Regions from separate parts of the Tardiphaga sp. 839_C3_N1_4 genome, predicted to be linked through region 2. Evidence: predicted binding sites of a transcription regulator. Region 2 holds the regulator's gene; the other holds the start of a gene.
What was found. Region 2 encodes HrcA, which represses chaperone genes, less so after heat shock. Its sites were predicted from a motif close to GTTAGCACTCNCNNNNNGNGAGTGCTAAC; they were not measured.
Positions count from the first base shown of each region.

Region 1 (15,694 bases), 2.1 Mb from region 2:
CGTAGGTGTAACGTTTGCGCAGCGCATCGAGCGCAGCGATGATGTCCGGCTCATCGTCGGAGACGACGCGGACTTCCTTGAGATCGATACCGATATTGGTGAGATACTCAGCGATGAAGCCGATGTTCTTGTCCTTGGTCCGGCCTGACAGAATCTCGTCGCCAATCACCAGGATGCCCGCAGTCACAATCTCGGTCATTTGTCATTCCCTACCATTCCCGGGACCATGCGCAGGCAAAGTCCCGATGTCACGGGGTTTTGCTGCCGAAACGAGCAGCGTCCAGCCGTTTTTTCAGGCAGCTTTACACGCATCTCATACGAATTGCTCCTGTTGAATGCATATCGTGCTGGCCCGCCCCTTGCTACCATCCCTTTCAGTCGTGCAATCTCCGTACGGCCTCGAAACAACAGTCAGGGTACATGGCAGTCGCGTTCGACGAAATGAACGGGCCTCAAGGCGAGCTCCGCCCGGCCTATGAAGAACTCTCCCGCTGGCTCAAGGAGACGCCTCCGGACGCTTTGGAACATCGCCGCCAGGAAGCGGAGCTGCTGTTCCGCCGGATCGGCATCACCTTCGCGGTTTACGGCGACTCCGAATCCACCGAACGGCTGATCCCCTTCGACGTCATTCCGCGGATCATTTCCGGCAAGGAATGGACCCTGCTGGAAAAGGGCCTGAAGCAGCGCACCCGCGCCATCAACATGTTCCTCAAGGACATCTATCACGGCCGGGACATTCTCCGCGCCGGCCTGATCCCCGATGACCTGATCTTCCAGAATCCAGTGTTCCGTCCGGAGATGAACGGCCAGGACGTCCCCCACGATGTCTATGTGCACATTGCCGGGATCGACATCGTCCGCACCAATCCGGACGAATTCTTCGTTCTCGAAGACAATGCCCGCACGCCCTCCGGCGTCTCCTACATGTTGGAGAACCGCGAGATCATGATGCGGCTTTTCCCCGACCTGTTCGCGCGGCATCGCGTCGCGCCGGTCGAGAAATATCCCGACGAGCTATTGTCCTGCCTGCGCTCCGTCGCACCGCGCTCGGCCTCGACAGAGCCCACCGTCGCGCTGATGACGCCCGGCGTCTACAACTCGGCCTATTACGAACACTCGTTCCTCGCCGACAAGCTCGGGGTCGAACTGGTCGAGGGCCGCGACCTCATCGTCAAGAACGATGAAGTCTTCATGCGCACCACCGAAGGCCTCAAACGCGTCGACGTGATCTATCGCCGCGTCGATGACGATTTCCTCGATCCCCTCACCTTCCGCCCGGATTCAGCGCTCGGCGTCCCCGGCCTGATGTCCGCCTATATGGCTGGCAACGTCACGCTGGCCAACGCAGTCGGCACCGGCATCGCCGACGACAAGGCGATCTACAGCTACATGCCGGAAGTGGTGAAGTTCTATCTCGGCGAAGAGCCGATCCTGAAGAATGTGCCGACCTGGCGCTGTCGCGAACCTGGCGATCTCGCTTATGTGCTCGATCACCTCGGCGAACTCGTCGTCAAGGAAGTCCATGGCTCCGGCGGTTACGGCATGCTGATCGGGCCTGCCGCTACAAAAGCAACGATTGAAGCTTTCCGCGACAAGCTGAAGCGCGAGCCGGAAGGCTTCATCGCCCAGCCGACCCTGGCGCTCTCGACCTGCCCGACCTGCACCGAGTCAGGCCTCGCACCGCGGCATGTCGATCTTCGTCCCTTCGTGCTCACCGGCAGCAAGAACGTCTCCATCGTCGCAGGCGGGTTGACCCGCGTCGCGCTGAAGGAAGGCTCGCTGGTGGTGAATTCCAGCCAGGGCGGCGGCACCAAGGACACATGGATACTGGACGAATAACTCTCGATATAGGCAACCGGACTTCGACCGACGACCCAATTTTCAAAGAGTAACATCCCCGCATGCTGTCGCGCACCGCCGAGAACCTTTACTGGCTAGCCCGCTATGTCGAACGCGCCGAATATCTCGCGCGCACGATCGAGGCGACACTGCGCGTCACCGCGCTGCCGAATACCTATATCGGCCAGACCAACGAATGGGATTCGGCGTTACTGACCGCAGGCGTCAGCGCGGCCTTTTACGAGATCTATGAGGAAGCCAACGAGACCAATGTCGTCGAATATCTCTCGTTCTCGACGGCCAATCCCTCCTCGATCCGCAACTGCATCGAAGCCGCACGCCTGAACTCGCGCTCGGTCCGCACCGCACTGACCGGCGAGATGTGGGACACGATCAACAGCGCGTGGCTGGAGCTGCAATCCGCCTGGAGCGGCGGCGCCAAGACACGCGAGCAACTGGCGAACTTCCTCCGCTTCGTGCAGGAAACATCGCTGCGCTTCGACGGCTCAGCCTACCGGACCATGTTGCGCAACGACGCCTACTGGTTCTCGCGGCTCGGCCTGCATCTGGAGCGCGCCGACAACACCGCGCGCATTCTCGACGTCAAATATCATCTGCTGCTGCCCGAGGACGAACATGTCGGCGGCCCGCTCGACTACTATCAGTGGACTTCGATCCTACGCTCGGTCTCCGCGCTGACGGCCTATCACTGGGTCTATCGCGAGACGCTGAAGCCCTGGCTGATCGCCGACCTGTTGATCCTCAACGACACGCTGCCGCGCTCGCTGGCGAGCTGCTACGGCAATCTGGTCCGCAATCTCGACCAGATCGGCGTGTCCTATGGCCGTCAGGGCGCAGCGCAGCGCCACGCCCGCGGCGTCCGAAACCGCCTCGAACACAGCAACATGCAGGATATTTTCCAGCATGGGTTGCATGAATTCATCCAGGAATTCATTGCAGATAACAGCCGTCTGGGCGACATCATTGCCAAACAATACCTGATTTGAGCTAGCGTCCCGGCTCATCTGCAGATTCGGACACGTTGCCATGCGCCTGCGTATCGCCCATTCGACGACCTATCGCTACGAGCCGCCGGCTTCGGGCGTGATCCAGATTTTGCGGATGACGCCGGGCAGCCATGACGGCCAGTATGTCGCCGAGTGGCAGATCGACGTCTCCACCGATTCCCGCCTCGATCTCCATGAAGATGCATTCGGCAATGTGACCCATGTGCTGACCCATGGGCCGATCGCCGACCTCACCGTGACCGTCGAAGGCCTGATCGACACCCAGGACACCGGGGGCGTGCTGAAGGGCACCGATGAGCGATTTCCGCCGAGCTTCTTCCTGCGCCAGACCGACCTGACCGACGCCAGCGCAGCGATGCAGGCTTTTGCCAAGGACCTTGCGCCAAGCGCCGAAACCGACGTGCTCGGCTTCCTGCACGCGCTGATGATGGCCATCAACGAGCACATGACCTTTGACGTCGATCCAACCAGCACCGGCACCTCGGCCAGCGAGGCCTTCATCGGCAAGCGTGGCGTCTGCCAGGATTACGCGCATATCTTCATCGCCTGTGCCCGCTCGGCCGGCGTCCCTGCCCGCTTCGTCTCCGGCCATTTCTGGCGTGCCGATGGCGAGACCAACCAGCAGGCCGGGCATGCCTGGGCCGAGGCCTACGTGCCGGATCTCGGCTGGGTCGGCTTCGACCCTGCCAATGCCATCTGCACCACCGACGCCCATGCCCGCGTTGCCATCGGCCTGGATTACCTTGGCGCAGCCCCTGTCCGCGGCACCCGTTATGGCGGCGGCACGGAAACCCTGACCGTCGCCGTCAAGGTCGATCAGGCCAATGGCCGCGGCCAGTCGCAGTCGCAGAGCCAGTCCTGAACAACCTCAAACTGGTTTTCCGAGGTTGCCCGGTCGATACCCACCGCGTAAGACGCTTCCCTGATTAAGGGACCGACGATGACTTATTGCTGCGGAATTCTCGTCAAGGACGGCCTGGTGATGATCGCGGACACGCGCACCAATGCCGGGCTCGACAATATCTCGACCTTCCGCAAACTGCATATCTTCAACCAGCCCGGCGACCGCATCATGGCGGTGGCCTCCGCGGGCAATCTGGCAATCAGCCAGTCGGTGCTCTCCACCCTGAGCGAGGGCCTCGAGAACCCGACCACCGGCGAGCTGGAGACCCTGCTGAACGCGCCCACGATGTTTCAGGCTGCGCAGCGCATCGGCCGCGCCATCAGGCACGTCAACGCTACCGAGGGCAAGGCGCTGGAGGCCGAGGATATCAATTTCGACGTCTCGTTCCTGTTCGGCGGCCAGATCAAGGGCGCCAAGATGCGGCTGTTCATGATCTACCCGGCCGGCAATTTCATCGAATGCACGGTGGACACACCCTATCTGCAGATCGGCGAGCACAAATACGGCAAGCCGGTACTCGACCGCGCGATGCATTACGACGTCGAATTGTACGAGGCGCTCAAGACCGGCCTGATCTCGATGGACTCGACCATGCGCTCGAATATCGGCGTCGGCCTGCCGATCGATGTGCTGGTGGTGCGCGCCGATGTCTGCGATGCCGATCTCAATCACCGTATCGAAGCCGGCGAGCCCTATTTCCACGACCTGCGCTCGCGCTGGTCGGCAGCACTGCGCGCGGCACATCAAAACATTCCGCGCCCGCCCTACAAGAAAGACAATTGAGCGCGGCCGCGATGACTGCCGCCCCGATGAAATGGCGCATCATGACGGAGGCAGATCTGTCGTCCGTCCTCGCCATCGCCGATGCCGTTCATCCCGATTTCCCCGAAGATGAGGTCGTGTTCGCGAACCGCCTGGCGCTCGATCCCAACGGTTGCGCCGTGCTCGAAGCCCAGGACGGGATCAAGGGTTATCTCGTCAGCCATCCCTGGCAATTCAGGGAGCCGCCGTCACTGAACAGCCTGCTGACAATGCCCGCAGCGCCCTCGACCTTCTACATTCACGATCTCGCATTGCTGCCCGAAACCCGCAGATCCGGCGCGGCGACTGTGGCCGTCGATATGATGGCGGCACGCGCCCGGCTGATGCAACTGCCCAACATGACGCTTGTTGCCGTCAACAATTCAGTTCATTTTTGGCAACGGCACGATTTCACCATCATGCGCGATTCCGAACTGGATCAAAAACTGCAAAGCTACGGCGACAACGCACGTTTCATGGTCCGGGACCTCACTCAAAAAGACCTCTCGTAAAAAGAAAACAGGGACGAAACAGATGACCAACAAGATCGCACTTGTGACCGGAGCTGGCACCGGCGTCGGCCGTGCCGCATCGCTCGCGCTGATGAATGCGGGCTTCACCGTCGTGCTCGCCGGTCGCCGGCTCGAACTGCTGCAAGAGACCCAAAAGCTCGGCGCGGCCAATGGCGGCAAGAGCCTCCCCGTGAGCGCCGACATGGCGGACCCCGCCTCCATTGCCGCGCTGTTCGCCAGGACCATGCAGGAATTCGGCCGGCTCGACGTGCTGTTCAACAATGCCGGCATGGGCGCGCCCGCGATTCCGTTCGAAGACCTCGGCCTCGAACAGTGGCAGGCTGTGGTGAACACTAATCTCACCGCGCCGTTCCTGTGCACGCAGCACGCCTTCCGCATCATGAAGGATCAGACGCCCCGCGGCGGCCGCATCATCAATAATGGCTCGATCTCGGCGCATGCACCGCGCCCGTTCTCCGCCGCCTACACGTCGACCAAACACGCCATCACCGGCTTGACCAAGGCCAGCAATCTCGACGGCCGCGCCTATGACATCGCCGTCGGCCAGGTCGATATCGGCAACGCCGCCACACCCATGACCGACCGCATGGTCAACGGCCCCGGCGTGCTGCAGCCCGACGGCACCTCGAAGCAGGAGCCACGCATGGACGCCAAAGCCGTCGGCGACGCTGTCGCCTATATGGCTGGCCTGCCGCTCGACGCCAATGTGCTGACCATGACGGTCATGGCGACAAAGATGCCGTTCGTCGGACGCGGCTAAAACGTAACCTGCCCCAGCGGCATTGCGATTGCATGACATGGGAAGCCGCGGCATCATCGCCGCGGTTTCGGGGGATTTATGCTGCAGCTACAATCGGCGTTCGGCGTCATCGCACTTTTGGGGATCGCCTGGGCGCTCGGTGAAAACCGCAGCAAGGTGTCGCTGAGACAGGCCGCGATCGGTCTCGCATTGACGATCGTCGCTGCCGTGATCCTGCTTAAGCTTCCCGTCGTGACGCGCGCCTTCAGCAGCATCAACGATGCTGTCAGTACCATCGCCGCAGCGTCGCGTGCTGGCACATCCTTCGTGTTCGGTTATCTCGGCGGCGGCGCATTGCCGTTCGATCTCAAGAATCCCGGCGCGGATTTCGTTCTCGCGCTTCAAGCACTTCCCGTGGTGCTGGTCATCAGCGTGCTGACCAGCCTGTTGTTCTACTGGCGTATCCTGCCGCCGATCGTGCGCGGCATGGCGTGGCTGCTCGAACGCACGCTCGGCATCGGCGGCGCGGTCGGACTGTCAACGGCCGCGAACATCTTTCTGGGCATGGTCGAGGCCCCGTTGTTTATTCGCCCTTACCTCGCGCAGCTCACGCGCAGCGAACTGTTTCTGGTGATGACGGGCGGTATGGCGGGGATCGCCGGTACAGTGCTGGTGCTCTACGCCACTTTCATGGCGCCACTGATCCCCGATGCATCGGCGCATTTCGTGATTGCTTCCGTGCTCTCGGCGCCAGCTGCGATCCTTGTCAGCCTGATCATGGTGCCTGAGACGGAGGATCGTCGCACCGGTGGATTGCTCGCCAATCCGGACGCATCGGCCACGAGCACGATAGATGCGATCGTCAAGGGCACGAGTGCAGGCATCGAGCTACTCGTCAACATCATCGCCCTGCTGCTGGTGTTCGTGGCGCTGATGTATCTCATGAACGCGATCCTCATGATGATGCCCACCGTGGGAGGCAACACGCTGTCAGTACAGCGCATGCTGGGTTACGTGATGGCACCGGTGTGCTGGCTGATCGGCCTGCCGTGGGACCAGGCGCTGACCGCGGGCTCGCTGATGGGCGTCAAGACGATCCTCAACGAGTTGATCGCCTATGTTCAATTGGCGAAGCTCGGTCCCGATGCGCTGGATGCACGCTCGCGCCTCATTGTGCTTTATGCGCTGTGCGGATTTGCAAATTTTGCCAGCCTCGGAATTATGATCGGAGGCCTGGGCACCATGGCGCCGGAACGTCGTAACGAAATCAACGCGCTCGGTGTGAAGTCGATCGTCTCGGGGACGCTGACGACCTGCCTGATGGGCGCGATCGTCGGCATGCTCACCTGAGATACGCCGCCAGCGCCGGTCAGCCGATCGTCCGCTGCAGCAGATCGAGCCAGTTGCCCGAGCCGAGCTTGCCGAGCAGCGTCTCGGAATAGCCCTTGTCGCGCAAGGCCACGAACAGCGCCTGCAGGCCCGCGGCGGAGTCGATGGCCTCGGGCACCACCGCGCCGTCGAAATCCGATCCCAGCCCGACGTGATCCTCGCCCAGCTTCTCCAGCAGATAGTCGATCTGCTGCACCATTAGCTCGATGCCGGTGTCGGGCCGCATGCTGCCGTCGGGGCGCAGGAAGCAGGTCGCGAAATTCAGGCCGACCATGCCGCCGGTGTCGCGGATCGCGGCGAGCTGCTTGTCGGTGAGATTGCGCGGCGACGGGCACAGCGCATGGGCATTGGAATGGGTCGCCACCAGCGGCGCCTTCGACAGCCGCGCCACATCCCAAAAGCCCTTCTCGGTGATGTGCGACAGGTCGACCAGAATCTTCAGGTCATTGCAGGCGCCGATCAACCGCTCGCCGGCCGCGGTGAGACCGTCGCCGAGATCGGGCCCGGACGGGAAGTGAAACGGCACGCCATGGCCGAAGATGTTGGTCCGGCTCCACACCGGCCCGATCGACCGCAACCCCGCCGCATAGAGAACGTCGAGGAATCTGAGCTCGGCGTCGATGGCCTCCGCGCCTTCCAGATGGACCACCACGGCCAGCGCCTTGCGCTCAATGGCGGACCGGATTTCGGCGGTGGTGGTGCAGATCGCCACCGCGCCTGCGGAAGCGCGTTCGAGCTGCAGCAGGATGGCCAGTTCGGCGACGACGGAATTGCGGGCCTCGTCCATCGTCAGCGGCTCGGGAAGCGGCACGGCGTAGCGTCCGCCCGTCATCTGCGCCATGAATCCCGCTGACGCCTGAGCCGCCGGCGAATACAGCGCGAACAGCCCACCGACGAATGCGCCGGCCTTCGCCTTCGGCAGGTCGATGTGACCGGCGACTTCCCCGGTCAGGAAGTCGGATACCGGATCCTGCGATTGCGATTTGTACAGCCGCAGCAGCACATCGTTGTGACCGTCGAAAACCGGAACGGATGCAGTCATGAGATACTCGTTGAGGGCCAGGGCAGCGACGGGCTCAGCATAGCTGATTCAACGCCACTGCAACGCGCAAACAAGGTACGCGTCGCATTTCCGCACGCGAACTACCGGACTTCCACCGTCTTGAATTCCGCCGGCAGAATCACTTCAAGCAATTCGCAATTGTCGGAGTAATCGCGGATCAGATGCCTGATGCGCGGCGGCTGGGTCCAACATGACCCCTGACGCATGGTCATCTCGCCCTCGCCTTCCATATAGGCCTTCACCCAGCCATTCAGCACATAGACCAGCTGAAATTCGGCGTCGTGATAGTGAAGCTTGGAGACCTCTTTCGGATCGCAAGGTCCGATCAGCCGGATGACATGCGCGTGTGCCAAACCTCCGGTCGCAGCGGCGACGCCGAGATCGCGATACTTCGCATAAGCGCGCAGGCCGTCGCCGAGAAATGCTTCTTCCTGATAGTGGCTGATCGCGACGCGTTGCTTGCGGCGCATACCAGGTTTCGCCGCGGCCTTGGCGACAGCTTTTGTACTCGCCTTGGCCGGCTTACCAACAGAGAGCTTCTTTGCCGCTTTCGCTACTGCCTGTGTCGCAGGCTTCTTCGTCGCAGCCGTTTTCGCCGCGCTCTTTGACGTTCGCTTCAGCTTCGCCATGTCGTGTTTCCCACCCGGCGCAATGCCTAACAAACGGCCAGCGCGTCTGGGAACCTAGCTGTAGTTCAGCACAGCGGCAATTCATCCGGCGCGTTGAGAGGCGCGGACTAGTGCAACCGGAAGACGCCATCCACTGCACGAAGTTCGGCTGGCTTGATCAGTTTCGAATGTGCGACGGTTACCGCAAAGAGCGGGCCATCGAGCTTCTCTTGCCAGAAATCCAGGAAATCCTTCAGCGCTGGAAACTTCGGAAACAGATCATAGTTCTGCCAGACATAGGTCTGCAGCAGCGAGGGGTGATCGGGCATGCGGTAGAGGATCTGCGCCGTCGTCAGTCCGTAGCCAAGCACCTGCTTTCTGAAATCGTCAGAAGCTGCATTTCTCGAGACCATGTTCAACCTCCATGGACAAAGCGCATTCGGCTAAGTGGATTCCGGTTTGACGTCGAACTTCGCTCTGCTCTCCTGTGACCGTGCTGACTGCAGCGAACCGGCTTCCACTTCGCCCATGACAACACGATGCATGAAATGTGACGCAAGCAACGTCTTCATCACAAGCTTAAAAGTTTAATAATGAGTTGAAAGCCGAGCGTTAGCAGCAGCTTACCGCGAATGCTAACGCATTCGATGACCGGTATCGGAGGATTTTAACCAATTCTGGCACCCGTCATATTTGAGTGCCAAAATATTTGATACAGACCCTTGCCGGTGGGGAACGTTCGGCCTATGTCCGGACTAGCTGCGCTGGCACTTGTTGGCTCAGACTGCCAATTTAAATTTCTCAAGCATCTACAGAAACTTAGGAGGACTGCATGAAATTCCGTCCGCTTCACGATCGCGTTGTGGTCAAGCGTATCGACGCCGAAGAGAAGTCCGCTGGCGGCATCATCATTCCGGATAGCGCCAAAGAGAAGCCCTCCCAGGGCGAGATCGTCTCCGTCGGCCCGGGCGGCCGCGACGAAGCCGGCAAGCTGATCCCGATCGATCTGAAGGTCGGCGAGCGCGTGCTGTTCGGCAAGTGGTCGGGCACCGAGGTCAAGATCGATGGTCAGGACCTGCTGATCATGAAGGAAAGCGACATCATGGGCGTCCTCGAAGGTGCCGCTCCCGCCAAGAAGAAGGCCGCTTAAGCGCCTTTTCCCCACCCATCCTGATTTTCAAGGAAGCAAAACATGTCAGCTAAAGAAGTGAAATTCGGCGTTGATGCCCGCGACAAGATGCTGCGCGGCGTCGACATTCTCGCCAACGCCGTGAAGGTGACGCTCGGTCCGAAGGGCCGCAACGTCGTCATCGACAAGTCGTTCGGCGCGCCCCGCATCACCAAGGACGGCGTCACCGTCGCCAAGGAAATCGAGCTCGACGACAAGTTCGAGAACATGGGCGCCCAGATGGTGCGCGAAGTGGCTTCGAAGTCGGCCGACGCAGCCGGCGACGGCACCACCACTGCTACCGTGCTCGCCCAGGCAATCGTCCGTGAAGGCGCCAAGTCGGTTGCTGCCGGCATGAACCCGATGGATCTGAAGCGCGGCATCGACCTGGCTGTGGAAGCCGTGGTTGCTGACCTCGTCAAGAACTCCAAGAAGGTCACCTCGAACGACGAAATCGCTCAGGTCGGCACCATTTCGGCGAACGGCGATGCGGAAATCGGCAAGTTCCTCGCAGACGCGATGAAGAAGGTTGGCAACGAGGGCGTCATCACGGTTGAAGAAGCCAAGTCGCTCGAAACCGAACTCGACGTCGTCGAAGGCATGCAGTTCGACCGCGGCTACATCTCGCCCTACTTCGTCACCAACGCCGACAAGATGCGTGTCGAATTCGACGACGCCTACATCCTGATCAACGAGAAGAAGCTCTCCTCGCTGAACGAGATGCTGCCGCTGCTCGAAGCCGTCGTGCAGACCGGCAAGCCGCTCGTCATCGTTGCGGAAGACGTCGAAGGCGAAGCTCTCGCCACCCTCGTCGTCAACCGCCTGCGTGGCGGCCTCAAGGTCGCTGCCGTCAAGGCTCCGGGCTTCGGCGATCGCCGCAAGGCCATGCTGCAGGACATCGCGATCCTGACCGGCGGCCAGGCGATCTCGGAAGATCTCGGCATCAAGCTCGAGAACGTCACGCTCGCCATGCTCGGTCGCGCCAAGAAGGTGATGATCGACAAGGAAAACTCCACCATCGTCAACGGCGCCGGCAAGAAGGCCGACATCGAAGCACGCGTGGCGCAGATCAAGGCGCAGATCGAAGAAACCACTTCGGACTACGACCGTGAGAAGCTGCAGGAGCGTCTGGCCAAGCTGGCTGGCGGCGTTGCCGTCATCCGCGTCGGCGGCGCGACCGAAGTCGAAGTGAAGGAGCGCAAGGACCGCGTTGATGACGCGATGCATGCGACCCGCGCTGCGGTTGAAGAAGGCATCGTCCCCGGCGGCGGCGTCGCTCTGCTCCGCGCTTCGGAACAGCTGAAGAAGATCAAGACCGCGAACGACGACCAGAAGACCGGCGTCGAGATCGTCCGCAAGGCCCTGTCGGCTCCGGCTCGCCAGATCGCCATCAACGCAGGCGAAGACGGTTCGGTCATCGTCGGCAAGGTCCTCGAGACCGCGACCTACAGCTACGGCTTCGACTCGCAGACCGGCACCTACGGCGACATGCTCAAGAAGGGCATTATCGATCCGACCAAGGTTGTCCGTGCAGCGATCCAGAACGCAGCTTCGGTTGCCGGCCTCCTGATCACCACGGAAGCCATGGTTGCCGAGCTGCCCAAGAAGGGCGGCGCAGCAGGCGGCATGCCTCCGGGCGGCGGCATGGGCGGTATGGACTTCTAAGTCTAACGCTTCATCGCACTATCAAATGCAGAAACCCCGGCAGCGATGCCGGGGTTTTTGTTAGAGTATGCTCATCCTGTCCAGTCGAGTAGCCGACGTGCCCTATTTCTTATTTGACTTTGCGTCTTCTGAGCTAACCTTACTCATCAACCTCTTCAACTCCTTCGAGAGAGGCTTAAAGGCCGCTGTTGCTCCCGCGATTCCAGCGACTGGGCCTGAGATCTTGGCAACGAGAGCGATGAGCAGAATCATTGGAGTAACACGCGCAGCAGCCCCAACCCCTTTCGGAACATTTTCTTTAATTTCATCCCAGCTTCTCGCGCCCAACTCCGTCAATTCGCCACCAATGATTCTGGCAGACTGAGACACTGCGTGCCCCGCAGCGCGAGCGATCTCACTTACAAAATTCCTTGCAACAAGAAGTTGGTCCGCCACTAGGCGACTTCTGATATCAATACTTCTCGCTTCGAGAATTTCGGAATCATTCTCCTTTAACGCGTTAATGGCACGCTCTGTCGCCACATCAGCAACAAACGAACTATCAAATGCAAAACCCCGGCAGCGGTGCCGGGGCTTTTGTTTTTGGTTACTACGCTCGATCTTGCGCCAGGCTTCTTCTTGCCTGTTTCAGGCAACCGCACCCGGCGCATCACTCAGCGAACTCGCCAGGATCGCCATCAATAGCCCGGGAAACCGCGCTTCGATATCGGTGGCCCGCACCGCGTTCTGATGTTCGACGCCCTTCTTGCTGGTCTGGATCAGGCCAGCCTCGCGCAGCACGCGAAAATGGTTCGACAGGGTCGACTTGGCGATGGTCGGGCATGGCGACGCCGCCGTGCAGGACAGGCAGCCGCTCTCCTGCAGCAAGCCCCGGACGATCTGCAGCCGAATGGGATCGGCCAGCGCCGAGAGCACGCCGGATAGCGTGATGTCCTTGGTCGCGGGGTGAACGAACTGAACCATAAAAAAGATATAGGCGCCCCCTTGCGCTGGTTCAATAGTTCCATACTTCCGAACTACTGAAGCATCCAAGAGGGATCACGACCATGACCAAGACATTCGAAGGCAAAGTTGCGCTGGTGACCGGCGGCTCAAAGGGCATCGGCGCTGAGATTGCCATTCAACTGGCCGCCGGGGGCGCTGCCGTCGCCGTCAATTACGCATCCAGCAAGAAGGGCGCCGACGAGGTCGTCGCGAAGATCACCGCCCAAGGCGGCAAGGCCGTCGCCGTGCACGGCAATCTCGCCGAACCGGACGGTGCGAAATCCGTGGTGGCCGAGACGGTCAAGGCGTTCGGGCCGATCGACATTCTCGTTAACAATGCGGGCGTCTACGAATTCGCCCCTCTCGACAGCATTACGCCGGAGCACTTTCACAGGCATTTCGATCTAAACGTGCTCGGGCTGCTGCTCGCCTCCCAGGAAGCGGCCAGACACTTCAACGCCAATGGCGGCAGCATCATCAACATCTCATCAGGCGTCTCGACCATCACCCCGCCGGGCTCGGCGGTCTACACCGCGACCAAGGCCTCGGTCGATGCGATCACGTCGGTCCTGGCGAAGGAGCTTGCGCCGCGCAAGATCCGCGTCAACGCCGTCAATCCCGGCATGATCGCGACCGAGGGCGTGGTGTCAGCCGGATTCCATGAAGGCGACATGCGCAAGTGGATCGAATCCGTCACGCCCATGGGCCGCATCGGCAAGGTTGAGGAGATCGCTTCGGTCGTGGCTTTCCTGGCCTCCGATGCTGCATCTTACGTGACCGGCGAAACGCTGCACGTTACTGGCGGATTCAGATAACGCGCAGTTCGACGGTTCTTCGGACATACCTCAAAGGCGGCGCAATCGGCGCCGCCTTCTTCGTTCGCGCCAAACCTGATCCGCGTTGCCTCAATCATCATCACCGCTGGCCGGCGGCATCGACGGTGTCTGCATGCGATCCGGAGCCGAAGGCTGTGCGCGCTCGCGCATTGGCATATGCCCACGCGTCATCTGGGCTTGATTGTTGGCCGACTGCGGAAAGAACACATCGTAACAGGCGCGGCTCAATCGCGGTCCTGCGTTGCGCAGACAGTTTTCTACCCGCCCCTCATCCGGCATCGCGGATGTACAGAGGCGAAACGCATCGGGCGTGCAGGCTTCGCGCTGTGCGTCCGTGCCGGTGCCCAAAGCCGCGGCGCTGGAACCCGCAATCAACGCCACGGCGGTCGTCAGGCTTGTCAGAGTGTTTGCCATCGGTCCTGTCCTTACGAAGCAATGACAGGTGAAATTCTCAGCGGCGTGCTCGGTTCCTCCCTGGCCGCTCACCTGCTGCTGAAAATGCAGGCTTAAGCGAGCGTAATGACAGAACCGACAAAGCGATCAGTTGGCAGGCTGAGCGCCTTCTTCGATCTCGTCGGTCCACACCTTGAAACTCACCAGCGTGTTCGGCCCAAAAGTTTGCGTGATCGGCACATCCGCGGCATCGCGGCCCTGCGCGATCAACACGCGGCCGATGCGCGGGATGTTGTTGCGGGCGTCAAATGTATACCAGCGGCCACCGATATAGGCTTCGAACCAGCCAGCGAAATCGCCGTCGGCCCATGGCTTCGGCATACCGATGTCACCGAGATAGCCGGTGCAGTAGCGCGCTGGAATATTCATGCAGCGGCAGAAAGTGATGGCCAGATGCGCATAGTCGCGGCAGACGCCCTTCCCCTCGTTGTAAGCGTCCCAGGCGGTCTTGGTCGCGCGTGCGTGCTCGTAACCGAACTGGATATGGTTGTGCACAAAATCGCAGATTGCCTGCACGCGCGCCCAGCCAGGCACAGTCTTCTCGAACAACTGCCAGGCGACGTCCGACAGCCGATCCGTCTCGCAGTAACGGCTGCCAAGCAGATAGACGATCGTCTCGGCCGGCAGATCCTCTACCGCGTGCTGGATGGCCGACGGCACGATGATATCCGGCTTGCCGCTATCGTTGACGATCCCGTCGGCTTTGAACGTGATGCGGCCCGTCGGCGCGACGATGCGGCTGCACCAGTTGCCAAAGCCATCGCGATAGGGCGTGATCGGCACAGCCGGGCTCGTGGTGAGATAATCCGGCACGACGACGTCCGAGGCACGCGTGAAATGCGTTCCCATCACGATCATCACAGGCGTCGGCTGAGGAAAATCATAGATCATCTCGTAGCCAACACGGATCTTCATGCGAAACACCTCATCCCGGTAGGATCTTTGATTTCAAAGGCACCGCAAGCGTCGCCCGCTACGCGACGATCTTGCGAGAAAACTCGGCGCAAGCGTCGGCGAGACCATCGTCAATGTCGGATACATCCTCGAAATGGCGACGAAACGTCCGATAACAAGACAATGGGCCCGATATTCGGCAAAATGCCGGATTGCTCAAAGAAATCGATGGCTAATGCCTGTGAATAGGCGCACGCTAATCTCATGCCAGATCTCAGCAGCGACATGCGCGCGTGACCACGAGATCGCGCCGTGAGACCGTTACTTTCAAGCATCCTTTCCAGTTGAAGGACGTTGATCGTTTGATCCCGGCAGGGTCGTATGACGTCATCACCGATGAGGAGATGATCGAAGGACTCTCCTTCGCCAGCTATCGGCGCACGGCGACCATGATCATAGTGCCTGGTGCACCGCCCCATACAAGTTCCATGGAGATGATCTCCATTGGGTCGCTTGAGCTGGCGGATGTGCAGCGCATCGATGCGAGCGCACCATGACCGACACTCCCGTCGAGCTGGATAGCCGCCGCGGCATGGCGGCACAGAAAGCCACCGATATCCGGCGTAGTCTTGCCGAAGTCGAATCCAATGCCGCAGCACTGCGTGAGCGGCAGCTGGCACTCGAAGAGCAGTTACTGACCACGCCGGCCACCACATGGCCTGAGGCTGCAGCGAAGGCGCGCTACGTCCTCAATCTCTACGGCGCATCGCTCAGCGCACAGGATACCCAG
Region 1 covers NZ_JBPWQD010000001.1:6,182,478-6,198,171, reverse strand. The annotation lists gene AB8A38_RS29590 (competence/damage-inducible protein A) at 1-199, opposite strand, end outside; gene AB8A38_RS29585 (circularly permuted type 2 ATP-grasp protein) at 421-1,839, shown strand; gene AB8A38_RS29580 (alpha-E domain-containing protein) at 1,902-2,846, shown strand; gene AB8A38_RS29575 (transglutaminase family protein) at 2,887-3,729, shown strand; gene AB8A38_RS29570 (proteasome-type protease) at 3,808-4,554, shown strand; gene AB8A38_RS29565 (GNAT family N-acetyltransferase) at 4,596-5,084, shown strand; gene AB8A38_RS29560 (SDR family oxidoreductase) at 5,107-5,865, shown strand; gene AB8A38_RS29555 (NupC/NupG family nucleoside CNT transporter) at 5,944-7,194, shown strand; gene AB8A38_RS29550 (dipeptidase) at 7,214-8,275, opposite strand; gene AB8A38_RS29545 (cupin domain-containing protein) at 8,377-8,925, opposite strand; gene AB8A38_RS29540 (usg protein) at 9,033-9,317, opposite strand; gene AB8A38_RS29535 (co-chaperone GroES) at 9,737-10,054, shown strand; gene groL (chaperonin GroEL) at 10,097-11,737, shown strand; gene AB8A38_RS29525 (ArsR/SmtB family transcription factor) at 12,365-12,700, opposite strand; gene AB8A38_RS29520 (SDR family NAD(P)-dependent oxidoreductase) at 12,784-13,536, shown strand; gene AB8A38_RS29515 (hypothetical protein) at 13,627-13,971, opposite strand; gene AB8A38_RS29510 (transglutaminase domain-containing protein) at 14,098-14,925, opposite strand; gene AB8A38_RS29505 (hypothetical protein) at 15,198-15,461, shown strand; gene AB8A38_RS29500 (hypothetical protein) at 15,458-15,694, shown strand, end outside.
Region 1: a site for HrcA is predicted at 9,581-9,609, ahead of AB8A38_RS29535 (co-chaperone GroES). Genes of this name have one in related genera too.

Region 2 (15,694 bases):
CCGAGGGTGAAGTAATCGCCTTCGACGTCGCGCACCGACAGCGATTGCACCGGCGCCACCACGTCATTGCCGCGCAGCGAGAGCTTGTCCGGCGTGTAATAGGACAGTTTGTGGCCACGCTTCTGGGCTTCCAGCAACATCGCGAAGGTCGAATCGCCCTTGTGATTGATGCGCGCAATGGGGTCCATCTGGACGGCGACGTTCAAGGTCATGCTGCAAGGTCCGGAATTGTGGTCGGGGAGGCGAAAGCTCAGGTCGAGGCGTCGAATGCCGCTAACAGATGGCGTGGCAAATGTCTTGGCGCAATCAGCACGACGTCAAAACGAAGGTCGAATTCCGCATGTTCGGGATGTGCCATCAGCCAGCCCTGGGCGGCATCCATGATCCGGGCCTGCTGGCGCGGCGTCACCGCATAGGCGGCCTCGTCCAGGCTGGCGCGGGCCTTCACCTCGACAAAGGCGATCAGGTTGCGCTTCCTGGCGACGATGTCGATCTCGCCATGCGGGGTACGAAAGCGGCGGGCGAGGATGCGATAGCCCTTGGCCAGCAATAAAGCAGCGGCACGGCTTTCGGCTGAGAGGCCGGTATTGAACGCGGCGACGCGCTCCGGCGCAGCCGGTCTGGCTGTGGGCTTCGGTGCGGAGACTTTGTCAGTCTTCGCCATCACCGGAGTCCCTGTGAATCTCCTTCGCCAGTTCCAGCGCGCGGGCATAAACGGCGCGGCGCGGCCGGCCGGACAGTTCGACCGCATGCGCCACGGCATCCTTGACGCTATCGCGCTGCAACGAGCTGCGCAGCAGGGCATCGAGATCGTCCTCGGTCATGGCGTGCGCATCCGCAGCCGGTGGTCCGATGACCAGCACGAATTCACCGCGGGTCTCCAGCCCATCGGCTTCCTTGGCCAGGTCGGCAATCGCTCCGCGATTGACCTCTTCATGCATCTTGGTGAGTTCGCGGCAGATCGCCGCATCGCGGTTGCCCATGATGTCGGCGAGATCGGCCAGCGTGTCCTGCACGCGGTTGCCGGAGTCGAACATCACCAATGTGGCGTCGATGGCAGCCAGCTCGGTCAGGCGCGATCGCCGTGCCATCTGCCGCGATGGCAGGAAGCCCTCGAAGAAGAAGCGATCGGTCGGCAGCGCCGACACGGCCAGCGCGGCCAGCACCGAGGACGGCCCCGGCAGCGAGATCACGTTAAAGCCTGCGGCGGTGACCTCGCGCACCAGCTTGAAGCCGGGGTCGGAAATCAGGGGCGTGCCGGCATCCGACACGAGCGCGATGGATGCGCCCTGCGCCAGCTTTTCGAGGATCTTCGGCCGCGCCTGTTCGGCATTGTGCTCATGATATTGCTTGAGTGTGCCAGTGATCCCGTAGCGCTCGGTCAGGCGGCGGGTGATGCGGGTGTCTTCGCAGGCGATAATATCGACCCCCGCCAGGGTCTCCAGCGCGCGCAGGGTGATGTCGCCAAGATTGCCGATCGGCGTGGCTACGAGATGCAGCCCCGGAACAGCTTTCGGTGCCATGAGCAGATGGCCGGAGACCGTGAAGGTCCGGGCCGATGGCGCCGCGGCGTCCGCAGGCGATGAGGAGAGGGGTGTTGCGCGCATGGCGACAATGTAGAGCGAATTGCGCCAAAGGGGGACAGCCGTTTTTTCGGCGTTTGGCTGTGGTTCATTCCCGTCGTGCTAATCCGGCCGCGGTGACGGGGTATGCCGGACATAAAGCTTTTGTTTTGGTTAACTTATCGCCGACAATATGTCTGAATCCGCGCCTCACACTATATAGTGGGTGACGAGGCGGGCCGATCTCATGCGGCCGAAAGAAGAGAAGTGATGGCGGATCCTTTCGACCCCAAATCCGGGACCAAGGGCGCGACGTCGGGCGCAACACGGCGGACGGCTGTCGGCCTGCTGCTGGGCGCGCCGCTGCTCGGGGCCTGCGCGGGTGTGCAATCGACGCTGACCAATGCATTCGGCACCGGACCAGCGGCGCCATCGGGAGCGCCTGCCGGACCGGCGCAGCAGTCACAAGCCATCGGCACCGGCGGCACGAAAGTCGGACTGATCCTGCCGCTGTCGGCTTCGGGCAATGCTGGCGTCGCCGCGCAGTCGATGAAGAACGCCGCCGAAATGGCGCTCACCGAATTCCAGAATCCCAGCATTCAACTCCTGATCAAGGACGATAATGGTAGCGCGCAGGGCGCGCAGCAGGCCGCCCAGCAGGCGCTCGATGAAGGATCCGAAATCATTCTCGGGCCGCTCTTCGCACTCTCGGTACCGGCAACGGCGCAGCTCACGCGCGCGCGTAACGTGCCGGTGATCGCGTTCTCGACCGATTCCAGCGTCGCCGGCCGTGGTGTCTATTTGCTCAGCTTCCTGCCTGAGTCGGACGTTAATCGCATCGTCGATTACGCCGCAGGCACGGGCAAACGCTCCTTTGCGGCGATGCTGCCCGAGAATGCCTATGGCAATGTTGTTGAAGTCGCTTTCAAGCAGGCCGTCGCGCGCAAGGGTGGCCGTGTCGTCGCCTTTGAGCGCTATGGTGCGGATCGCTCCGGCGCAGCACGCAACATTGCCGCATCGCTCACCGGCGCCGACGCGTTGTTCATTGCCGACGATGGCGACGCGGTTGTCGCAACGGCTGATGCCTTGACTGCGGCGGGTGCCAATCTGCGCAACGTGCAATTGCTTGGCACGGGCCTGTGGGACAATCCGCGCGTCTTCAACAGCGCCGCGCTGCAGGGCGGGCTCTATGCGGCGCCGGATCCCGCAGGGTTTCGTGCCTTCGCCGGTCGCTACCGCGCGAAATATGGTGGCGATCCCGTGCGCACGGCGACGCTTGCTTACGATGCCGTCGCGCTCGTGGCGGCTTTGGCGCGTACCCAGGGGGGACAGCGCTTCGCGCCTGAGACGCTCACCAATCCATCCGGCTTTGCCGGCATCGATGGCCTGTTCCGGTTCCGCAGCGATGGCGGCAACGATCGCGGGCTCGCCGTGATGAAGGTTGCATCAGGTGGTGGTCAGGCCGTGGCGGGCTCGCCAAAGAGCTTTGGCGCGTAGGCGAGGAGCTTTAGCCGATGTCACGTGTGCGTTTGCGCTCGTTTATTTTGCAGTTTGATCGAGGGATACTCGCGACCCTTAGCCTTCCGGTGATCGTTGTCGTTTCCACCCCTCTGTTACTGCTCATTCTGGCGTCTATCACAATTGCCGGATTGTATACTGCGGCGCAGTTCATCCCTGTTGCCACCGCAGAAGTTTTCATTCCGAAACTCAATGCAACAGTAACGTTGCAGCAGTTTTTCGTTATGGGCGATGGGATCGCGCGTAGTGGCCGCTATCTGTCCGTAGTCACACCGCGAGGTACTGCCAGCAAAGAACTTTCATGGTCCTCGCAGATACGAACGAGTATCTATTTGTCAGGCAACGATGTGGCGGTCCTTGGCCCTGGCGATGAGTTTGTCGTGAAGACCGATACGTTGCAATCTCTGGCGATTACGCGAACCACGAATTCTGGAACTTGGAGTTACCTCGGCGCGTTCGACGGGCGTAGCGGGCTTGCTTTCTTCAAGCCAAACGAACAGCGCGAATGCATCCCAAGCTTACGACAGGATTCGTGGCTACCAAGGTCCGATAGCAGAGAACATTCGTGTAAGGCCGATGGGTTGTCGGTCGAATAGGGTTAAGCCGCCAGATCGGCCACGACTGCATCGAGCACGGGAAATCCCTCCTGCGTCACGCGCAGACGGCCGTTCTCTTCCACGACGATCGCGCCTTCTTCGCGCAGGATCTGGATGCGCTTTTCATCCAGCGCGCGGCCGGACAGCATCTGATAGCGCGCGGGATCGATGCCCTCAGCGAGGCGCAGGCCCATCAGCAGATATTCGTCGGCGCGTTCTTCGCTGTTGAGCAATTCATCCGATGTGACGCCGTGGCCGTTGTCTTCCACACGCATCACCCAGGCTTCCGGACGCTTTTCGGTGGCAATGGCATGTCTGACACCGTCGATGTCGAGGCGGCCATGGGCGCCTGGCCCGATACCGGCATATTCCTGACCGCGCCAATAGACGAGATTGTGTTTGCACTCCGCGCCGGGGCGGGCGTGATTGGAAATCTCGTAGAACGGCAGACCCTGCTGCGCGCAGACCTCCTGCGTCACGTCATAAAGCGTGCGGGCAAGGCCTTCGTCGGGTGTCTTGAGTTTGCCGGCGGCGTGCAATCCGAAGAACGGCGTGCCTTCCTCGATGGTCAGCTGATACAGCGACAGATGTTCGGCGGCTTCCGAGATGGCGAGCTTGAGTTCGTCGGTCCACATCTGCGGAGTTTGGTCGGGGCGCGCATAGATCAGATCGAACGAATAGCGATCGAACGCGCTGCGCGCGATGGCCACGGCATCGAGTGCCTCGCGCGCCGTATGCAAACGTCCCAGTGATTTCAGCGACGCATCGTCAAGCGCCTGTACGCCGAGCGACACGCGGTTGACGCCGGCCTCGCGATAGCCCCGAAAGCGCGTCGCTTCGACGGAGGTCGGGTTGGCTTCGAGTGATACTTCGACGTCGGAGGCGACGTTCCAGTATTTACCGATCGAGTCGAGAATAGCGCCGACGGTTTGTGGCTGCATCAGCGACGGCGTACCGCCGCCGAGAAAGATCGACGTCACCGTACGGCCGGGCGTGCGCGCTGCGGTGGTTTCGATCTCGCGTGCGAAAGCGCGCGCGAAACGTACTTCATCGACAGCGTGATGACGGACATGGCTGTTGAAGTCGCAATACGGGCACTTCGACAGGCAGAACGGCCAGTGCACATAGACGCCGAAAGCGTCTTGCTGTGCGTCAGCGGGGTTCAAGGCAGATCTCCGCGAGTTTCACGAATGCCCTGGCGCGATGCGACAAGCCCTCGCCGAGTGGCGGCAACCCGTGCTTCTCAACCGCGGTCATTTCGCCATAGGTGCGGGTGTGACCATCGGGCAGGAATGTCGGATCGTAGCCGAAGCCGGCGGTGCCGCGCGGCGGCCAGACCAGCGTGCCATGCGCATGCGCTTCGACTTCCTCGAGATGACCGTCGGGCCACGCTACGCACAGTGCCGAGACGAAATGCGCGGTGCGTTTGTCGGGAGTGGTCGCCCCGCGTTCCTGCAAGAGACGTTCGACGCGCGTCATCGCACCGGTGAAGTCCTTGGACTCGCCGGCCCAGCGCGCCGAGAAGATGCCGGGCGCGCCGTCGAGGGCATCGACGACGAGGCCGGAATCATCCGCGAAGGCCGGCAATTGCGCGACATTGGCCGCGGCAATCGCCTTGATCGCGGCATTGGCCTTGAAAGTATTGCCGGTCTCGTCGGGTTCGGCGAGACCGAGCTCGCCTGCTGACACTGCCTCGATGCCGTAGGGGGCCAGGAGATCGCGCATCTCGGCAAGCTTGCCGGGATTGTGGGTGGCGATGACGAGCTTCCCAGTGATTCGACGATGCATGATGCGAGTCTACGCCTGCTTGATGACTTGCGGAATCACGCGATGGCCATTTTCTGGAGTTCAACTAGGCGTCCGACGCCCTTTTGTGCCAGTGCCATCAACTTCAGGAACTCGTCCTGCGTGAACGGCGTCTTCTCGGCAGTGCCCTGCACCTCGATGATGCGGCCGTCGCCGGTCATCACGAAATTGGCGTCAGTGTCGGCTTCGGAATCTTCGGCATAATCGAGATCGAGCACTGGAGTGCCCTGATAGATGCCGCAGGAAATCGCCGCGATATTGTCGCGCAGCACGTTGCCGCCGCCGTTCTTGAACATGTTGCGGTTCTTCATCCACGAGATGCAGTCGGCCAGCGCAACCCATGCGCCGGTGATCGACGCTGTGCGGGTGCCACCGTCGGCCTGGATCACGTCGCAGTCGATGGTAATCTGGCGTTCGCCGAGTGCTTCGAGGTCGACGGCAGCGCGGAGCGAGCGGCCGATCAGGCGCTGGATCTCGACGGTGCGGCCGCCCTGCTTGCCGGATGCGGCTTCGCGGCGGGTGCGTTCCAGCGTGGCACGGGGCAGCATGCCGTATTCGGCGGTGACCCAGCCGCGGCCCTGGCCCTTGAGCCATGGCGGCAGGCGCTCTTCCAGCGTGGCGGTTACCAGCACATGGGTGTCGCCGAATTTCACCATGCAGGAGCCTTCGGCATATTTGACCACGCCGCGTTCCAGCGACACGGCGCGCAGTTCATCGGGCGCACGACGGCTTGGCCGCATGAGAAAATCCTTCCAAATGTCCAGAGAAAGCCTGTTCGCGGTGCTTTTAGGGGCCACGGAGCGCAGCGGCAAGGGCAGGGCAGGTTCCACAACCGCAATGGTGCTTGTATCCGGCCCGCCGGAGCGACAGATTAGATCCTCAAGGAGTACCCTGTGGTCCATCACGATCCGATCGGCCTGATTTCGCCGCATGCCGGGCTCGCCCAGCTCAATGAGCGATCGCGTGAGATCTTCCGGCAGATCGTCGAGAGCTATCTCGCCACCGGCGAACCCGTGGGTTCCCGCAACATCTCGCGCCTGATCACGGTTCCGCTGTCGCCGGCCTCGGTTCGCAACGTGATGTCGGACCTGGAGCAGCTCGGCCTCATCTATGCGCCGCATACGTCAGCAGGACGGCTTCCGACCGAACTCGGACTGCGGTTTTTCGTCGATGCCTTGATGCAGGTCGGTGACCTCACCGAGCCGGAGCGGCAGTCGATCCAGCAGCAATTATCCTCGGTGGGGCGCTCGCAGACCGTGGAGGCGGCGCTCGGCGAGGCGCTGACGCAGCTGTCCGGGCTAACCCGCGCGGCGGCGGTGGTTCTGACCGCCAAGTCCAATGTGCGGCTAAAACACATCGAATTCGTCCGTCTGGAACCCGAAAAGGCGCTGGTCGTGCTGGTCGCCGAGGATGGCCAGGTCGAAAACCGCGTGCTGACCCTGCCGCCGGGGGTGCCGTCGTCGGCGCTGAACGAGGCGTCGAACTTCCTCAATGCCCGGATTCGCGGCCGCACGCTGGCTGAGGCCCGGTTGGAACTGGAAACGGCACTGACCCAGAACCAGATCGAGCTCGATCAACTGACCCAGAAGGTGATTGCCGCCGGCATTGCCAGCTGGTCGGGTGGCGAGAAGGACGATCGGCAGCTGATCGTGCGCGGCCAGGCCAATCTGCTCGAGGATCTCCATGCGCTGGAGGATCTTGAACGCGTTCGCCTCCTGTTCGACGATCTCGAAGCCAAGCGCGAGGTGATCGACCTTCTCGGTCGGGCGGAGACGGCCGAAGGTGTCCGCATCTTCATCGGCTCGGAAAACAAACTGTTCTCGCTGTCCGGCTCGTCCACGATCATTGCGCCCTACAGCGATGGCGCCGGCCATATTGTCGGCGTTCTCGGTGTCATCGGCCCGACCCGGCTGAACTATGCGCGGGTGATCCCGATGGTAGATTACGCGGCGCGCATCGTCAGCCGCATGCTCGGCGGCTGACGATCGGCCGAATCCGGCCGGTTGCGCTTGATTTTCGGCGCTCAAACCCCGATATCCCGCTCAGCAATCCCACCATTTTGGCGTGTTTTAAAGAAGGCAGCGTGATGACTGATTCCAATGGGCAGAACGACAATCAGGACAAGACGGCAGCGGCCGCCGATCCGGTGGTCTCCAAGCCCTACATCATGCCGGACGATCCGGAACCGAATTCGGTCGAGGCCCTGACCAAGGAAGCTGCGGACGCGCGCGACAAGATGCTGCGCACGCTGGCGGAGATGGAAAATCTGCGCAAACGGACCCAGAAGGAAGTCGCCGACGGACGCACCTATGCGATCGCCAATTTCGCGCGCGAAGTGCTCGATATCGCCGACAGCCTGCAGCGCGCCCTCGATGCCGTGCCTGCCGACACCAAGGCCGCCGCCGATCCGGGCCTGAAGGCGCTGCTCGAAGGCGTGGAACTCACCGAGCGCTCGCTGCTCAACACGCTGGAAAAGAACGGCGTGAAGAAGTTCGATCCGTCCGGCGAGAAGTTCGATCCGAATTTCCAGCAAGCCATGTACGAAGTGCCGGATGCCTCGGTGCCTGCGGGAACCGTGGTTCAGGTCGTGCAGGCCGGTTATACCATTGGCGAGCGCGTGCTGCGCCCGGCGCTGGTTGGCGTATCGAAGGGTGGGGCCAAGGCGGCACCTGCTGCATCGGAGTAACAGCGCCTCTGGCTGTCATCACCCGCGAAAGCGGGTGAGCCAGTACACGCTGGTCTCAGTGAGTGATCACAAGCGCCGGTCTTACTGGGTCGCCCGAACCCAGCGCGCAGTTGTGCGCTCAAGTCGGGCGATGACAATGAGAGTATGGGTCAAGCCGCCAGATCGCCCGACTGAATCCGCTTCACGCCGGCCTTGTTCATGTCGGCCCAGGCTTTGGCCAGCGAGCCCTGCGTGTCGATGCCGCGGCAGGCGTCCTCGATCACATAGACATCGAAACCTGCCTTTCGCGCATCGAGCGCCGACCACGCGACACAGAAGTCAGTGGCGAGACCGGCGATGAACACGCGCTGCAATTTGCGGGCTTTCAGATAGGCGGCGAGACCGGTGGTGGTCTTCCCGTCGGCCTCGGTGAAGGCCGAATAGCTGTCGACGTCCTTGTTGAAGCCCTTGCGCAGGATCAGCTCGGTATGCGGGATGGCGAGATCCTTCGAGAGGGCGGCTCCTTCAGTGCCCTGCACGCAGTGATCCGGCCACAGCACCTGCTTGCCGTATTTCACCTCAAGGGTCTCAAACGGCTTCTTGCCGCTATGGCTGGATGCGAAGGAGATATGGCCGGGCGTGTGCCAGTCCTGCGTCATCACCACGTCGGCGAATTTCTTCGCGATGGCGTTGATGATCGGCACGACCTTATCGCCGTCCTTCACGGCTAGGCTGCCGCCGGGCAGGAAGCAGTTCTGCACGTCGATCACCAGCAACACGGATGTACGATCGAGGCTGACCTTGCCTGCCGCTTCGAGCGCCTTGGGCGCCATGCCGGCCGCTGTTAGCGCACCAAGTCCCACAAGAAGCTGACGTCTATCGAACATCGCAACATCTCCTGTCAGAATTTCTGCAGCAAATCAGGTCTAGGCGCTTCCGTAAAGGCGGCTCGATATGGATGGTGCGGCGGTGTCTCGCAGACCCGCGCAATGGCTTTTTAACGCAGCTCTCCTAGCGTAGCGATGGTATTGGCCGAAAGAATAAGTGCATGATGATCGATGCCGGTTTGCAACTCGGCGGCGCGACCACGCCTCGGACGCGGCTTGCGGCCATCTGGCTGATCGCCGGCGCTCTCGTCTGCGCGATGGCCGTCGGGCTGCGCGCGGTGCTGCCGTTTAATGTCGATGTCAGCTGGTTGTTGATCGTCTGCGAACGCGTGCTCGATGGTCAGCGTCTTTATCTCGATATTCTTGAGATTAACCCCCCGATGGCCGGGGCGGTCAATATTATCGCCGTGGTACTGGGACGGCTTCTGGGATTGCGCGCCGAGCTCATGACGCTCGTGCTGGTATTCGGCCTCATCGCAGGGTCGATGGCGGTGACATGGCAGCTGCTGCACAACTCGCGCATCCCCGGGCGCGTCGCCGCTGCTCCGCTGGCGGTTTGTGCGATCGCGTTGCTCGGCATCTTGCCAATGTACGACTTCGGCCAGCGCGAACATCTCGCCTTGCTGTTTTTGTTACCCGCGCTGGCGGTCCTGATCCGCCGCGCCGATGGCGAGATAATCCCGCCTGGCGTGGTTGTCATCGCCGGCATCAGTGCTGCTATCACTATGTGCTTCAAGCCGTATTTCGCGTTCGGCGTCGGTACAGCCGTTATCGCGGCGGCGACCAATGCACGGCAGTGGAGGATTGTTTTCGCGCCGGAGAACTGGATCGCCAGCGCACTGGTGGTGGCCTATGCACTGTGGGTCTACGTGGCCTTCCCCGCCTATTTCACCGTGATCTATCCTGTTGCCAGCGACGTGTATCGGCTGCTGACGTCGTCGTGGCTGGCGCTCGCGCTGGGCGGTGCGACGACGTTATGGTTGGTTGCCGTATTCGCCACACTGCTGTTACAGAGTCGGCGTTCAGCAGACCCGGCTCTTGTCGTGCTCCTGGCTAGCTCGCTTGGCTTTGCGATGTCCTATTTCGTTCAAAGCAGGGGTTATAACTATCACGCCTACCCGATGGTGGCGCTGGCGCTGATGGCGTTTGGTTATGCCGTCGCAACGATCGATCGCGCACGGCAGCATGGGCCGCGCTTGCAGGTCGGTTCGTCGGTCGCCGCTGTGGCGCTCCTCGTGAGTGCCTGCTTCTGGTTCAAGGCCAGCGTCGATGTGCGTGCACTTCAAGATGCTGTGGTAAAGCTTGGACTGCAGCGTCCGAAGATCATCATGTTGGGTGGGGCGGCGACGATTGCACATCCGCTCGTGCGCAATGTTGGCGGTGTCTGGGTGTCACGTCAGGAGGCGCTGTCGATCCGGGAGATCGTCCGCCGCGCTCGTCTGGAGCGGACGATCGACGCTGCAACATCAGCACGTTTCGATGCGTATCTGGCGGCTGAGCGAAATGGGTTGGTCGATGATATTCGCAAGATGCCGCCGGATGTGGTGCTGATTGACGATCGCGAAGCCGACTGGAGCGCTTGGGCGCAAGCTGATCCGGAGCTGGCGCAGCTCCTGAAGCCCTATGCCCTGGTGCAGACCATCGACGGCATCGACATCCTGAAGAGGATGCCGTGATGCGCGCCACCACGCCGGGCGAAACCGCAAGTACTGTTCTGCCCGGGCGGACGCTGCAGCGAAGCCGCATCCTTCCGTGGCTCGCCGTCGTCGCACTGCTGATCGTGGCGATTGTGCTGCGTCACATTCTCGCGGCCAATACGGATGTAAGCTGGCTTCTGACTGTCGGCGAGCGCGTACTCGACGGTCAGCGCCTCTATATCGATATCATCGAGACCAATCCGCCGATGGCCGTCCTGGCCTATCTGCCGGGGATCGCCATCGCCCGCGCACTTGGGCTGGCTGCGGAGCGCGTGACCGATGCGCTGGTCTTCATCGGCGTCGCCATGTCGCTGCTGCTCAGCGCCCGCATTCTGTCGCGCGCGTCGGTTCTCAGTGTCGCGCAAGGCTGGCCGCTGGCGCTGCTGGCAGTTGCACTGCTGGCCGTGCTGCCGACGCAGACTTTCGGTCAGCGCGAACATATTGCGCTGATCGCCATGCTGCCGATGCTGGCTGTATTGGCGGGCCGCGTAAAGCACAGCGCACCATCATGGCCCGCGGCCATCGCAGCCGGCATCGGCGCGGCGATTGCGCTGTCGTTCAAGCCCTATTTCGCGATCGCCCTGCTCGGCGCGCTGGTCGCGGAGGCTGTCTCCACGCGGTTATCGTGGCGCGTCCTGCTGCGGCCGGAATATCTGGCGCTCGCCGTCGCGCTGGCGCTCTACGCCGCCGTCGTCATTGTGCTGTTTCCGGAATTCCTAACGGTAATCGGGCCGATGGTTCGCGATGTTTATCTTCAGGTGCAGCAGCCGGTCATGATGCTGCTGGAAAAGCCGGCAGTGGCACTGTGGGCCACCGCGCTGCTCGCGGCTGTGGTGCTCAAACGGCGCGTCGGCGTCGATGGTCCGTTCGTTTTGCTACTGGTGACCTCGGCCGGCTTTGCCGCTGGTTTTGTTTTGCAGGGCAAAGGCTGGCCTTACCATTCATACCCAATGATTGCGCTCGCACTGCTTGCTTTTGGCTATGCGCGTATGACCTATCTATCGGTCACCAGGACGGATCGTCTGTTCGGCGTCGGCGCGGTCGTCCTGCTGGCGCTCCTGTTCATGCGCTCCATGTTATGGTTCGACGTCGCCTTCGATGCGCGCCCACTGCAGGAGAAAATCGCGCAACTGGGACCGCGTCCTGTCATTCTTGCTATCTCCGCCGAGCCGGGCATCGGGCATCCTCTTGTGCGCGCGGTCGGCGGCACATGGGTTTCACGGCAGCAAGGCCTGTGGGTCGCCGCCTATCACGCCGCCCTGCGCAGCAGAGGCGGAGTAAGTCCTGCACAAGACCGACTGCTCGAGGCCTATGCCGCGCGTGAGCGCACGATGCTGATCGAGGATATCAAGAAAAGACCACCGACCCTGATGCTGGTGGATGATCTCACCGGCAGCGGCTCGGAATGGCTAAAAGCGCATCCCGACGTCGCCGATCTGTTAGAGGATTTTCGCGTCGTGGCCACCATCAACAAGGTGACGCTTCTTACGCGAAGCCATGAGCCCTGAAGCCGATGTTGTGTTACGTGCTGCGTCAGCGCGGCTCGATACCGTCGCGCACGGCGCGGAAGCGCGGAAATGCTTTGGCCCAATCATCGCGCGGTGCGCTTGCAATAATGCGCATGGTGATTTTGCCACCGCCGAAGCGCAGCCACTGTACCACGCTGACCGGCGTGTTGTTCTTGCCGCTAACAGCGTCGATGCGCGTCTCATAGCCGGGCATACCGTCGATCCGCTGCGGCTCCGACATGGTGATGCGCCCTTCGCGCAGGCCCGGAATCGTGCCTGCTGCCTGCTGGGCAAAGCGGCCGCGATCTTCGGCCTTTTCCGGCGCCGAGGCCAGGCTGCCGATCACCATGAAAGGGCTCGTTTCGATGCTGTTCTCGTCAGTCGAGTCGGCCAGCAACAAAGCGGCGCCCGGCGCGAGCGTGCGAACCGTCTTGAAGTCGCTCATTTCGGCGACCTTGAACGGCATCAGGCCGAGCTGCTCGGCCAGCGGTACTTCCTTGCGCACCACGGCCGATGCGAGCATCTGGCGCACCGCGTCGTCGGTATAGATCTTTTGGGCGTTTTCCGGGACCTGCACGGCGACATAGCCGGAGAAGGTCCCGCCGCCGACGATCATCGAATAGCGCCTGACATTGCCGGTCGCGTCCTTGGCGTTCTCGATCGTGTAGAAGGCCTTTCCGGCCGTGGTCTCGATGCTCTCGGGCTTCGCGGCCATACCAGCCGGATTGGCCTTGAACGCGGTCTCAACCTCGTTGAAAGCGGCGGCTGGCAGTTCGGTCATGAGCACCTTGACGCCCTGATCGGAGGTCTCGAAGCCAACAAAGGTCTTTGCCGGGGCGAGGCCGACCAGTGGGGCCAGACCCACACGGACACCCGGCGGGAAGACGGGGTCAGCCGCCAAAGCGGGGCGGTGGGCGACCGAAATGGCCGTCAGCATGGTCAAAGCGAACAGGGGCGCAGCATGTTTCATGAAAAATCTACTGGGTTTGTATTGAGGCTGTTCGATGGTGCGGGGTTCCGGCATTGGCCATCACACGACCGGCCGGAAAGGGCGTTCACGGTTGCCCTGTTCCGCCAACAGATCAAGCCATAAATCCGTTCCCGGCGCCGTCCGCGCCCATCCGTCGCGTATTGGCGAAACACCGCCAAGGGTCTGTTTCACCAAATATTAATTTCGCGCATCGGTCGTGTTTTCATGGGTCTGGAGTGTGCCAGATGCCTTGCGGCCACCACCCCCCCTCCTATATGAGGCCTACCGTCGCAATATCGCGAATAGTTGATGTTTGGGGGTTGGGAGCGGGGTGCCGTCAGGGCCCAGCCAACCTGCCGCAGAAAAAGGATATGAGAGCATGGGAAAGGTCATCGGTATCGACCTCGGTACGACGAATTCCTGCGTCGCCGTCATGGATGGCAAAACGCCGAAGGTCATCGAGAACGCGGAAGGTATGCGGACCACGCCGTCCATCGTGGCTTTTACCGATGATGGCGAGCGCCTCGTCGGCCAGCCGGCCAAGCGCCAGGCAGTTACCAATCCCGAGCGCACCATTTTCGCGGTGAAGCGCCTGATCGGCCGCCGCTATGACGATCCGACCGTCGAGAAGGACAAGAAGCTCGTCCCCTACAAGATTGCCAAGGGTGGCAATGGCGACGCCTGGGTCGAAGTCGACGGTAAAACCTATTCGCCCTCGCAGATCTCCGCCTTCACGCTGCAGAAGATGAAGGAGACCGCGGAGGCTCACCTCGGCCAAAAGGTCGAGCAGGCCGTCATCACCGTGCCCGCCTACTTCAACGACGCCCAGCGTCAGGCCACCAAGGATGCCGGCAAGATCGCTGGCCTCGAAGTGCTGCGCATCATCAACGAGCCGACTGCTGCTGCGCTCGCTTACGGCCTCGACAAGTCGAAATCCGGCACCATCGCGGTGTACGATCTCGGCGGCGGCACCTTCGACGTCTCGATCCTCGAGATCGGCGACGGCGTGTTCGAAGTGAAGTCCACCAACGGCGATACGTTCCTCGGCGGTGAAGACTTCGACATGCGTCTGGTCGGCTACCTCGCCGACGAGTTCAAGAAAGAGCAGGGCATCGACCTGCGCAACGACAAGCTGGCGCTGCAGCGTCTGAAGGAAGCTGCTGAAAAGGCGAAGATTGAGCTGTCGTCGACGACCCAGACCGAAATCAACCTGCCGTTCATCACGGCGGATGCCTCCGGTCCGAAGCATCTGACGCTGAAGCTGACCCGCGCCAAGTTCGAAGCGCTGGTCGACGATCTCGTGCAGAAGACCATCGAGCCTTGCCGCAAGGCGCTCAAGGACGCCGGCCTCACCGCCGGTGAAATCGGCGAGGTGGTTCTGGTCGGCGGCATGATCCGCATGCCCAAGATCCAGGAAGTCGTGAAGCAGTTCTTCGGCAAGGAGCCCCACAAGGGCGTCAACCCGGATGAAGTCGTGGCCATCGGCGCCGCCATTCAGGCGGGCGTGCTGCAGGGCGACGTCAAGGACGTGCTGCTGCTCGACGTGACTCCGCTGTCGCTGGGCATCGAGACGCTGGGTGGCGTGTTCACCCGCATCATCGAGCGCAATACCACGATCCCGACCAAGAAGAGCCAGGTGTTCTCGACGGCCGAGGACAACCAGAACGCCGTCACCATCCGGGTCTTCCAGGGTGAGCGCGAAATGGCGGCCGACAACAAGCCGCTCGGCCAGTTCGACCTGATGGGCATTCCGCCGGCTCCGCGCGGCATGCCGCAGGTCGAGGTGACCTTCGACATCGACGCCAACGGCATCGTCAACGTGTCGGCGAAGGACAAGGCGACCAACAAGGAACAGCAGATCCGGATCCAGGCATCTGGCGGTCTGTCCGAGTCCGACATCCAGAAGATGGTCAAGGACGCCGAAGCCAACGCTGCCGAGGACAAGAAGCGTCGTGAAGCTGTCGATGCCAAGAACCACGGCGATGCCCTCGTGCATTCGACCGAGAAGGCTCTGAGCGAGCATGGCGACAAGGTCGGTGAGACCGAGCGCCGCGCTATCGAGGATGCCATGAGCGACCTGAAGGAAGCTCTGAAGGGTGATGATGCCGAGGCGATCAAGGCCAAGACCAACACGCTGGCGCAGGCTTCGATGAAGCTCGGCGAAGCGATGTACACCCAGCAGGCCGAGGCTGACGCCAAGCGCGATGCCGAGAAGGATGACGTGGTCGACGCCGAATTCACGGAAGTCGATGACGACAAGCCGAAGAAGTCGGCCTGATAGGCGAGCGGAACGATGACCCTCATCCTGAGTAGCGCGGTGCGCGTCTCGAAGGATGAGGGTTGTTTTTTGTCAGGCGGGTCTTGTTAGGCAAGTTTTGTTAGTACGGGAGTAGCATCTTCATCGATGCGTTCTTCTGGGATGCTCCTCGGGATGAGGACCAATTTCGGGCGGATCTGACGGATGTCCACCACCAAGCGCTGCTAC
Region 2 covers NZ_JBPWQD010000001.1:4,032,864-4,048,557, reverse strand. The annotation lists gene gshB (glutathione synthase) at 1-212, opposite strand, end outside; gene AB8A38_RS19350 (YraN family protein) at 251-664, opposite strand; gene rsmI (16S rRNA (cytidine(1402)-2'-O)-methyltransferase) at 651-1,607, opposite strand; gene AB8A38_RS19340 (penicillin-binding protein activator) at 1,833-3,059, shown strand; gene AB8A38_RS19335 (hypothetical protein) at 3,077-3,676, shown strand; gene hemW (radical SAM family heme chaperone HemW) at 3,679-4,842, opposite strand; gene rdgB (RdgB/HAM1 family non-canonical purine NTP pyrophosphatase) at 4,829-5,464, opposite strand; gene rph (ribonuclease PH) at 5,500-6,222, opposite strand; gene hrcA (heat-inducible transcriptional repressor HrcA) at 6,376-7,464, shown strand; gene grpE (nucleotide exchange factor GrpE) at 7,569-8,168, shown strand; gene pncA (bifunctional nicotinamidase/pyrazinamidase) at 8,318-9,034, opposite strand; gene AB8A38_RS19300 (hypothetical protein) at 9,196-10,710, shown strand; gene AB8A38_RS19295 (hypothetical protein) at 10,710-12,239, shown strand; gene AB8A38_RS19290 (hypothetical protein) at 12,265-13,209, opposite strand; gene dnaK (molecular chaperone DnaK) at 13,589-15,487, shown strand; gene dnaJ (molecular chaperone DnaJ) at 15,671-15,694, shown strand, end outside.